Regions from separate parts of the Streptomyces sp. NPDC044044 genome, predicted to be linked through region 2. Evidence: riboswitches for the same ligand, from Rfam matches in the RefSeq annotation. Region 2 holds a riboswitch; the other holds the start of a gene.
What was found. Region 2 has a riboswitch for thiamine pyrophosphate ahead of thiO (glycine oxidase ThiO). Riboswitches for the same ligand answer to the same signal wherever they lie in the genome.
Positions count from the first base shown of each region.

Region 1: it holds a riboswitch for thiamine pyrophosphate, as region 2 does, so the genes downstream of both, thiM (hydroxyethylthiazole kinase) here and thiO (glycine oxidase ThiO) in region 2, are expected to answer to the same signal.

Region 1 covers NZ_JBWKFG010000001.1:971,111-975,666, forward strand. The annotation lists gene thiE (thiamine phosphate synthase) at 1-250, opposite strand, end outside; gene thiM (hydroxyethylthiazole kinase) at 510-1,286, opposite strand; TPP riboswitch at 1,334-1,459, opposite strand; gene AC07AG_RS04685 (GlxA family transcriptional regulator) at 1,624-2,715, opposite strand; gene AC07AG_RS04690 (dienelactone hydrolase family protein) at 2,742-3,557, shown strand; gene AC07AG_RS04695 (gas vesicle protein GvpO) at 4,231-4,548, shown strand.
Region 2 covers NZ_JBWKFG010000010.1:417,876-422,431, forward strand. The annotation lists gene thiE (thiamine phosphate synthase) at 1-67, opposite strand, end outside; gene AC07AG_RS35495 (Rv2175c family DNA-binding protein) at 154-519, opposite strand; gene AC07AG_RS35500 (NAD(P)/FAD-dependent oxidoreductase) at 587-1,753, opposite strand; TPP riboswitch at 1,937-2,049, shown strand; gene thiO (glycine oxidase ThiO) at 2,047-3,243, shown strand; gene thiS (sulfur carrier protein ThiS) at 3,240-3,458, shown strand; gene AC07AG_RS35515 (thiazole synthase) at 3,465-4,259, shown strand; gene pknB (Stk1 family PASTA domain-containing Ser/Thr kinase) at 4,351-4,556, shown strand, end outside.

The sequences.
Region 1 (4,556 bases), on a different contig from region 2:
CGTCCGCGTCCAACCAGACCGCCACGTCCAGGCGGTCGTTGATGATCAAGGGGACGCCGGTGCCCGCGAGTTCGGCCTGAATCGCCCGGCCGAGCGAGAACAGCGTGCGGGCGTCCGCGTCCGGATCACGCAGCTGGACGGCGGTGACGCCGCCGTTGACGGCGGCTGCAACGGTGGCCGCGACGCCGCGCTCGCCGCAGAGGCGGGTGTCGGTGACGAGGTAGAGGGACAAGTCGAGCGGAGGTCGCATGGGTTGCTCCTTGGCGGTCTCCCGGCCGGGGAAGGACGTGGGAAACGCATCGGAGGTACAGGGGGGAGGGGGAGGAGGGACGAGGGAAGGGGGTATGGGGAGGGAGGGGCCTGACGTGCAGGAACCTTGGGTTGTCCACAGGGGGAGGGGGTGTGTCTGCGGGGAATGGCAGACTTGGTGTTGGGGTCGCCCCCCGGGCGGGAGGGGGTTGTTCAGCGGCCGGCGTCGAGCCCGGCAACTCCCCTCAACACCCGCCCCCTCAAAGCAGCTTGAGCCCCTCGGCGAGCCGCTCCGGCCTGAGCTCGTGCAGCGCGTCGATGAGTGCGACCGCGAACGAGCCGGGCCCCGCGGAGCGCGTGGCGGCGTCCTCCGCGGCCACGGTGAGCAGACCGGTCGCGGCAGTGGCGGCCAGCAGCGCGTCACCGGTGACGGCCGTGCAGGCGGCCACCAGGGCGCCGAGTGAGCAGCCTGTCCCCGTCACCAGAGCCAGCAGCGGGTGCCCGTTGGCCAGGCGCACCACGCGCGTCCCGTCCGTGAGGACGTCCTGCGGACCGCTCACCGCGACCGTGCAGCCGTAGCGCCTGGCCAGCGCGCCCGCCGCGGCCAGCGCCGCCTCGGGGGCGTCCGTGCTGTCCACGCCGCGCCCGCCCGTGCCGCCGTCCAGGGCTAGGATCTCGGAAGGATTGCCGCGCACGACCGCCGGGGGCGCGCTCTCCAGCAGTTCGTGGGCGAGCTCGGTGCGCCAGGGCAGCGGGCCGACCGCCACCGGGTCGAGCACCCACGGCCGCCCGGCCCCGGCCGCTTCGGTGACCGCGACGCGCATCGCCGCCGCCGTCACGGAGGTCACCGTTCCCAGGTTGACCAGAACGCCCCCGGCCACCCGGGCCAGCGCTCCGGCCTCTTCCGCGCTGTGCACCATCGCGGGGGCAGCCCCAGCGGCGAGCAGCACGTTTGCGGTGAGCTGCGACACCACGACGTTGGTCAGGCAGTGCACGAGGGGTGCGGAGGTCCGCAGGGCCGCGATCACATCCGCCACGGCATCACGAGAGACGGCAGAGCCGTGCTGGGCAGATATGGAGGCAGTATCCATCGTCAACACCCTTCCTACGCCGGCATTACCCGGTCCAGGTTCATGCGGTCGGCGGAAAGGGGATCAAGTCCCGTCCGCCCTCTCAGCCCGGCTACTCCCGAGCTCCCGCGGTGGTCGCTACGCAATGTACCTCCTTCGGGAACGGGAGCTGGCACTCGGGTACCTCACGGAAGACGCCCAGGTACTGGACCTCCTCCGACACCGCACGGCACCGCATCGGTACCTGAACCGGCGCTGCCGCCGTCCCTTCGGCCGCAGGATCGGAGAGGCCTGTGTCCCGGTCTCAACGCTCCGGTCGTTGGATCGCACCGGGGTGATCGTGCTGACGATGGAATCTGGCGCGGTACTCCCTCGGCCGCTGGCCCGTGTGCCTGGCAAAAATGCCGCTGAACGCTCCAGGGTCGCGGTATCCGACTTCGGCAGCGACGCCGGCGACGGTCTTGTCGGTGGTTTCCAGTAGGTGTCTGGCCCGACGCACCCGGACCGTCTGCAGGTACGCAAGTGGTGTCTCCCCGGCTTCGTGACCAAAGCGGCGGAGCATGGTTCTCGTGCTCACATGGAACTCTTGGGACAGCGTGGGCAGGTCGTAGCGAGCATTGAGGTTCTGGTCGAGCCACCGCTTGACGCTGAGCGAGAACTCCCTGCCCAGAGTTGGCATGAGCCCTGAGTCGACGTAGGGAGCTTGCGTGGAGCGTGCGTCATCGACCAGCGCGATACGCGCGGTGCCGCGGGCGACGCGGGGGCCGTCGTGCTCGCGGATGAATTGCAGCGCGAAGTCGTACATGGCGCTGAAGGCCGCAGTGGTTGTGACCCCACGGTCGGTCACGACCAAGCTCTTCGGGCGGAGGCGGACGTCGGCGTAGCGGAGGGCGAAGCGGTCCGCGAACAGCCAGGACGTGGTCGCTTCGCGTCCGCTGAGCAGCCCGGCCTCGGCAACAAGGAAGGCGCCCACGCAGATCGAGACGACGGCGGTTCCCGATTCCGCCTGTGAGCGAATCGCTGAGACTTCCGGTCTCAGGTTCGCGATGGTCGCATCGAGATCGGTCGTGGGCGAAGACTCGAAGCCCGGCACGATCAGGACGTCTACGGGGCGCATCGCCGAGACGTGGAGGACTGAGCCTGCGGACGCGGTCACTTGCCTCCGAGGCGAGATGACCGACGTCTCGTAGGCCGGCTCGTGCGCTCCGTATGCCGCGGCGACGTGACTTGCCATCGTCAGGAGGTCGGGCACGCCGAACACCTCCGACGCGAAGCAGCCGGGGTAGGCCAGCACACCAACTCGTAGCGGACTCATGCGGTCCCCCTCCGCGCCTTGAAGAGTGGCGACATTACCGGGATACATGGCGATGTCGCCGCTTCTCAGGAGGGCGGCCACTCACCATCATCTCGATCATGACAATCGTGCGAGAACAGAGCGACCCTCTCGACGACTTCCTGCGGAGAGACGTCAGCGTCGATGACGTCGACAAGACCGTGTACGTGGCGGGGTCGGGGCCGGCGGTCATCCTCATGCCCGAGATGCCGGGTATCAGTCCTGACGTCGCCCGGTTCGCGCGATGGGTGCGTGATGCAGGCTTCACGGTGTACCTGCCTTCCCTCTTTGGCGTCGACGGCGCTTATCCGCTCGCCGAGGCACGCGAGACCGTCGTTCGACGCGCCTGCGTCAGCGCCGAGTTCCGAGCGTTTGCCGGGGGCGGCACCAGCCCCGTCGTCACATGGCTGCGTGGCCTCGCCCGCCTGGCGCACGCAGAGCACGGCGGACCCGGTGTCGGCGCCGTCGGTCTGTGTTTCACCGGAAACTTCGCTCTGACCATGGCGCTCGAACCTGCTGTCATCGCACCCGTCGTCAACCATCCGTCCCTTCCGCTCGACGACCCCGGCGGTCTGGAGATCAGCGAGGAAGACGCCGCCGCGGTGGCTGACCGCGTAACGCGCGACGGCTTGAAGGTTCTCGCCTACCGCTTCGACAACGACAGTTGGTGCACCGGCCAGCGGTTCGCCGCCTACCGAGCGCTGCTCGGGGACGCATTCGACGGCCGAGTACTCAAAGCCGAGACAGCGAACACCAACCCTCCGCCCTTCTTCCGTGAGGTCGTCGGCTGCGCCCACAGCGTTGTTACGGCACACCTCGTCGACCAAGAGGGCCACCCCACCATGCAGGCCAAGAACGAGATCATCGCCTTCCTGACCGAGCGGCTCGGGCCCCGGCTGGACTGATCCCCTCGCGCGGTTTGGTGAGGGTCCGGCAGTTCTTGAGGTGGGCGAAGCCGTGCTCGACCGTGCACGTTCGATGGGCGGACTTGGTGCTGCGCAGGCCAGAGCGCCTGCCCCGCGCGGTGTAGACGAGGACGACCGCGTGGGCCTGGTTGCAGCGGCGCTGGACGACAGTGGGCACCCTCCAGCCAGGTAGAAGTCGTGGCCGCGCTCCTTGCGCCGCAGCTCGGGCGGCCGCGTCCTGACAGGAACGCCCCCTGCACGGCGTGCTCAGGCTCGGCGCGAAAGACCGCCTGGTGGTCCACATCCGAGTGGTGGACCGACACCCCTGCGCCCCGTCCCAGCACACGGTGTACGCCACCAGGTCATCAGCCAGCACGCGCGCAGTTCGGGGACGGCCTCCAGCGCCCTGAGGAAGAGAGCGCTGAAAACCTCACCGCGACACCGAGAAGACTGGCTCCCCGGAACGCCACTGCAGGTGCCACTCGGCGACCGCACCGCACCGCACCCGGCTGACGGACAGCGACGCGCCGATTCCTGCCCCGTCCTCGCCACCAGACCTGTTCGGTTCTCGGTCCGCGGGTGTGAACGCCGCGCGCCGCTTCGTTCACTCGACCGCTACCTGTTCGGTCTAACAGCCCGCGCCGTCCCGGGCGCGCCGTTCAAGAGTGGTCGCATGACGGAGCAGCGTTCACGACGTTCCCAGGCCGCCCCTCGCCGGTCCGCCGAGCGCGGCGCCGCCGACATGCGGGAACTGGTCCGCGACGCCTGCCAGACGCTGAGCGACCTCATCGGGCACCCCGCCGAAGGGGTGTCCGCCGTCTGTCCGACCGAGGGCGACGGCTGGCGCGTGTGCGTGGATGTGCTGGAAGTGCCGCGCATCCCCGACACCACCAGTCTCCTGGCCACCTACGAGGTGGATCTGGACGCGGACGGTCGCCTGACGCAGTACCGCAGAATCCGCCGCTACCGACGCGGCTGGGCGGACAGCTGAGGCGCAGC
Region 2 (4,556 bases):
TGCGGGCGTCCACGCACAGGTAGAGGCGGGCGTCCGCGAGCTGCTCGCGGGCAGGCTTGGTGGCCATGGAGATGTCCCCCGGGTTGTCGGTGGCCCACGGGCCGCGTGTCCACCGGGGACGCGCGGCCCGCACGCAACGGTTTTCCGTGTCGGTCAGACGGCGAGCGCCTGGGCGCGGCGCTTCACCTCCGTGCCGCGATTCTCGCTCAGAGCCTGCGCGGGGGTGCCGGGCAGGGTGGGATCGGGAGTGAAGAGCCACTCCAGCATTTCTTCGTCGGAGAAGCCGTCGTCCCTCAGGAGCGTCAAGGTGCCCGTGAGGCCCTTGACGATCTTGTCGCCGTCGATGAAGGCGGCCGGCACCGCGAGCGCGCGGTTCTCACCACGGCGCACGGCGATCAGCTGGCCCTCCTTGACCAGCTGGCGCACACGCGTCACCTCGACGTCGAGCTTTTCTGCGATGTCGGGGAGGTGGAGCCACTCGGGGACGAGAGCATCAGTCTTTGCGTCAATCTCGGTCACGGGGATAAGCGTATCTCCGGGCACCGACAGCGGCCGGGCAGCGGGCCCTTCCTTTACGCCGGCACTGCTACGCCGGCACTGCCTTCTTCAGCGGTACCGCGGGGTCCGACGCCAGTTCGGGGGAGAGGTGGGCGCCCGCCTCGATCAGTTTGCGGCCCTGCGCCAGGTCCCTGGGGCGGCCCACCGCGAGCACGGCGACCAGGGCGCCCCCTCGGAGCCAGCACACGGTCCAGGCCGCGCCCGAGGGGTCGCCGCGCCACACCAGCTCGTCGGCGGACGCGTGGTGTCCGGCGTACTGGACGAAGCGGCCGAACTGCTCGGACCAGAAGTACGGGACGGGGTCGTACGCCGAAGGGGTCTCGCCGATGATGTTCGCCGCCACCGTGCGCGGGCCCTGGAGGGCGTTGTCCCAGTGGTGCACGAGAAGGCGCTCGCCATACCTTCCCGAAGGGAAGGACGAGCAGTCGCCGACCGCGTACACGTCGGGCTGCGACGTCCGAAGGTGGTCGTCGGCCAGGATCTCCCGGTGGGCGCCGAGCGTGATGCCGGAGCCCGCGAGCCAGTCCGTGGCGGGGCGTGCGCCGATGCCGACGACGACCGCGTCCGCGGGCAGCCGCGTGCCGTCGTCCAGGAGGACGCTGCCGGGCTCGACGCGCTGCACGCGCGCGTGGGTGCGCAGTTCGGCCCCGGAATCGGCGTACCAGGACGTCATCGGCGCCGCGACGTCCGCGGGCAGCGCCCCCGCGAGCGGCCGCTCGGCGGCCTCGACGACGGTGACGGAGCAGCCCGCCTCACGTGCGGCGGTCGCGAACTCGGCGCCGATCCAGCCCGCGCCGACGACCACGATGCGGTGCTGCTCGGCGAGCACGGGCCGCAGCCGCTCGGCGTCGTCGAGGGTGCGCAGCAGGTGGACGCCCGGGACTCCGGAAGCGCCGGGCAGCAGGATCGGCTGGGCGCCGGTGGCGATGACGAGGGCGTCGTACGCGACGGGGCCCCGCTCGGTGTCCAGTTCGTGGTCGTCGGGGCGCACGCCCGTGACCTCGTGGCCCAGGCTCAGCTCGATGCCGAGCGCCTCGAAGTCGATGTCGAAGGCGGAGCCCTCCGCCTTGCCGAGCAGCACGGCCTTGGACAGCGGTGGCCTGTCGTAGGGCTGGTGGGGTTCCGCGCCGATCAGGGTGACCGCACCGGCGAACCCCTGCTCGCGCAGGGCCACGGCGGTCTGCACCCCGGCCATGCCCGCGCCGACGATGACGACCCGGCGCTCTTGGTGACTCCGCTGCTCACTCACCCGATCACTGTAGGACGGCGGGCGACGCGCGCCTCAGGGTGCGACGGGGAGATCTCTGACACACCGTCACCGCCCATACCCGGACAGTTCCCCTACTGCCGCCGGACGCCAGGGGCTAGGGTGGCCGTGCAGAGCACTCGCGGGAGCCCGGACGTACCGGGCTGAGAGGGAGGCTGGACGGCCTCCGACCGTACGAACCTGATCCGGGTCATGCCGGCGAAGGGAGGGGCTGGACGCCCATGCATTCACGTACACCACCCGTTACGACCCGCACGACCGACGTCGTGGTCGTCGGGGGCGGCATCATCGGCCTGGTCACGGCCTGGCGGGCGGCGCAGCGCGGCCTGTCCACGGCGGTCGTGGACCCCGAGCCGGGCGGCGGCGCGGCGCAGGTGGCCGCGGGCATGCTGGCCGCCGTCACCGAGCTGCACTACGGCGAGCAGACGCTGCTCGGCCTGAATCTGGCCTCCGCGCGGCGCTATCCGGAGTTCGCGGCCGAGCTGACGGAGGCGAGCGGCCGCGATCTCGGCTACCGCGCGTGCGGCACGCTCGCCGTCGCGCTCGACTCCGACGACCGCGCCCATCTGCGGGAGCTGCACGCCCTTCAGCAGCAGTCGGGGCTCGCGTCGGAGTGGCTGAGCGGGCGCGAGTGCCGCCGTCTGGAGCCGATGCTCGCGCCGGGTGTCCGGGGCGGGCTTCGCGTCGACGGCGATCACCAGGTCGACCCGCGCAGGCTCGCCGCGGCGCTCCTCGTGGCCTGCGAGCGTGCGGGCGTCGTCTTCCACCGCGCGTGGGCTGAGCGCCTCACGGTCACGGGTGACCGGGCCACGGGAGTCATCCTCGCCGACGGCACCGCCCTGGACGCCGGTCAGACCGTGCTCGCGGCGGGCAGCCTCAGCGGGCGCCTGGCCGGGGTACCGGAGGGTGTTCTGCCGCCCGTGCGCCCCGTGAAGGGGCAGGTCCTGCGGCTCACGGTGCCCGAGCGGTACGCGCCGTTCCTGAGCCGCACCGTGCGCGCCGTCGTGCGCGGCAGCCACGTCTATCTCGTGCCGCGTGAGAACGGCGAGCTGGTCGTCGGGGCGACCAGCGAGGAGCTCGGCTGGGACACGACGGTCACCGCGGGCGGCGTGTACGAGCTGCTTCGGGACGCCCACGAGCTCGTACCCGGCATCACGGAACTGCCGCTGACCGAGACCCGCGCGGGCCTGCGCCCCGGCTCCCCCGACAACGCGCCGCTGCTCGGCCCGACCGCGCTCCCCGGCCTCCAGCTGGCCACCGGCCACTACCGCAACGGCGTCCTTCTGACGCCCGTCACCGGTGACGTCATGGCGCACGCCCTGACCACCGGTGAACTGCCCGACGAGGCGCGGGGGTTCACCCCCGAGCGCTTCGTCCGCGACCCCCTCACGCAGCGCTTCATGGAGCAGCCCGCATGACTCTCTCAGCCGTCACCGCCGTCTCCGTCAACGGAGAGGCACGCGACGTGGCCGCGGGCACCACGCTCGAAGCCCTCGTCGCCACCCTCACCGCGGCCCGCTCCGGGGTCGCCGCCGCGCTCAACGAAACCGTCGTACCGCGCACCCAGTGGTCCACCACGCAGCTCACCGAAGGGGACCGTGTCGAGGTCCTCACCGCCGTCCAAGGAGGCTGAACCGACATGGCAGACGATCCCTTCGTCATCGGCGGGCTCACCCTTTCCTCACGCCTGATCATGGGTACGGGCGGTGCGCCCAGCCTGGACGTGCTCGAACGGTCCCTCATCGCCTCCGGGACGGAGCTGACGACGGTCGCGATGCGCCGTCTCGACCCCGGTGTGCAGGGCTCGGTGCTCTCCGTCCTCGACCGGCTCGGCATCCGGGTCCTGCCGAACACGGCGGGCTGCTTCACCGCGGGCGAGGCCGTCCTGACCGCCCGCCTGGCGCGGGAGGCGCTCGGCACCGACCTGGTCAAGCTGGAGGTCATCGCGGACGAGCGCACGCTGCTCCCCGACCCGATCGAGCTCATCGACGCCGCCGAGACCCTGGTCGACGACGGCTTCACGGTCCTGCCGTACACGAACGACGACCCGGTCCTCGCCCGGAAGCTGGAGGACGTGGGCTGCGCGGCGATCATGCCGCTCGGCTCCCCCATCGGCTCCGGGCTCGGCATCCGCAACCCGCACAACTTCCAGCTGATCGTCGAACGCGCGGGCGTGCCGGTGATCCTGGACGCGGGTGCGGGGACGGCGTCCGACGCCGCGCTCGCCATGGAGCTGGGGTGCGCGGGTGTGATGCTCGCCTCCGCCGTGACGCGTGCGCAGGAGCCCGTCCTCATGGCCGAGGGCATGCGGCACGGGGTCGAGGCGGGGCGCCTCGCGTACCGGGCCGGGCGGATCCCCCGGCGGCACTTCGCCGAGGCGTCGTCGCCCGCGGAGGGCATGGCCCGGCTCGATCCGGAGCGGCCCGCCTTCTGAGCGTCGCGTGCCTGTCACAGCTCGGCTGCAGTCGGGGCCCGAGCCAACCCGGGCGGGCAACCGTGTCAGCGGTGGCTCGTAGACTCCCTGCGTGGACACGACCCTTCAGGACCCGCTCGTCGGGCAGGTGCTCGACGGCCGCTATCGCGTGGACGGGCGGATCGCGGTGGGCGGGATGGCCACGGTCTACCGGGCCGTGGACACCCGCCTCGACCGCGTGCTCGCGCTCAAGGTGATGCACCCGACGCTTGCCGCCGACGTCTCCTTCGTCGACCGCTTCATCCGCGAGGCGAAGTC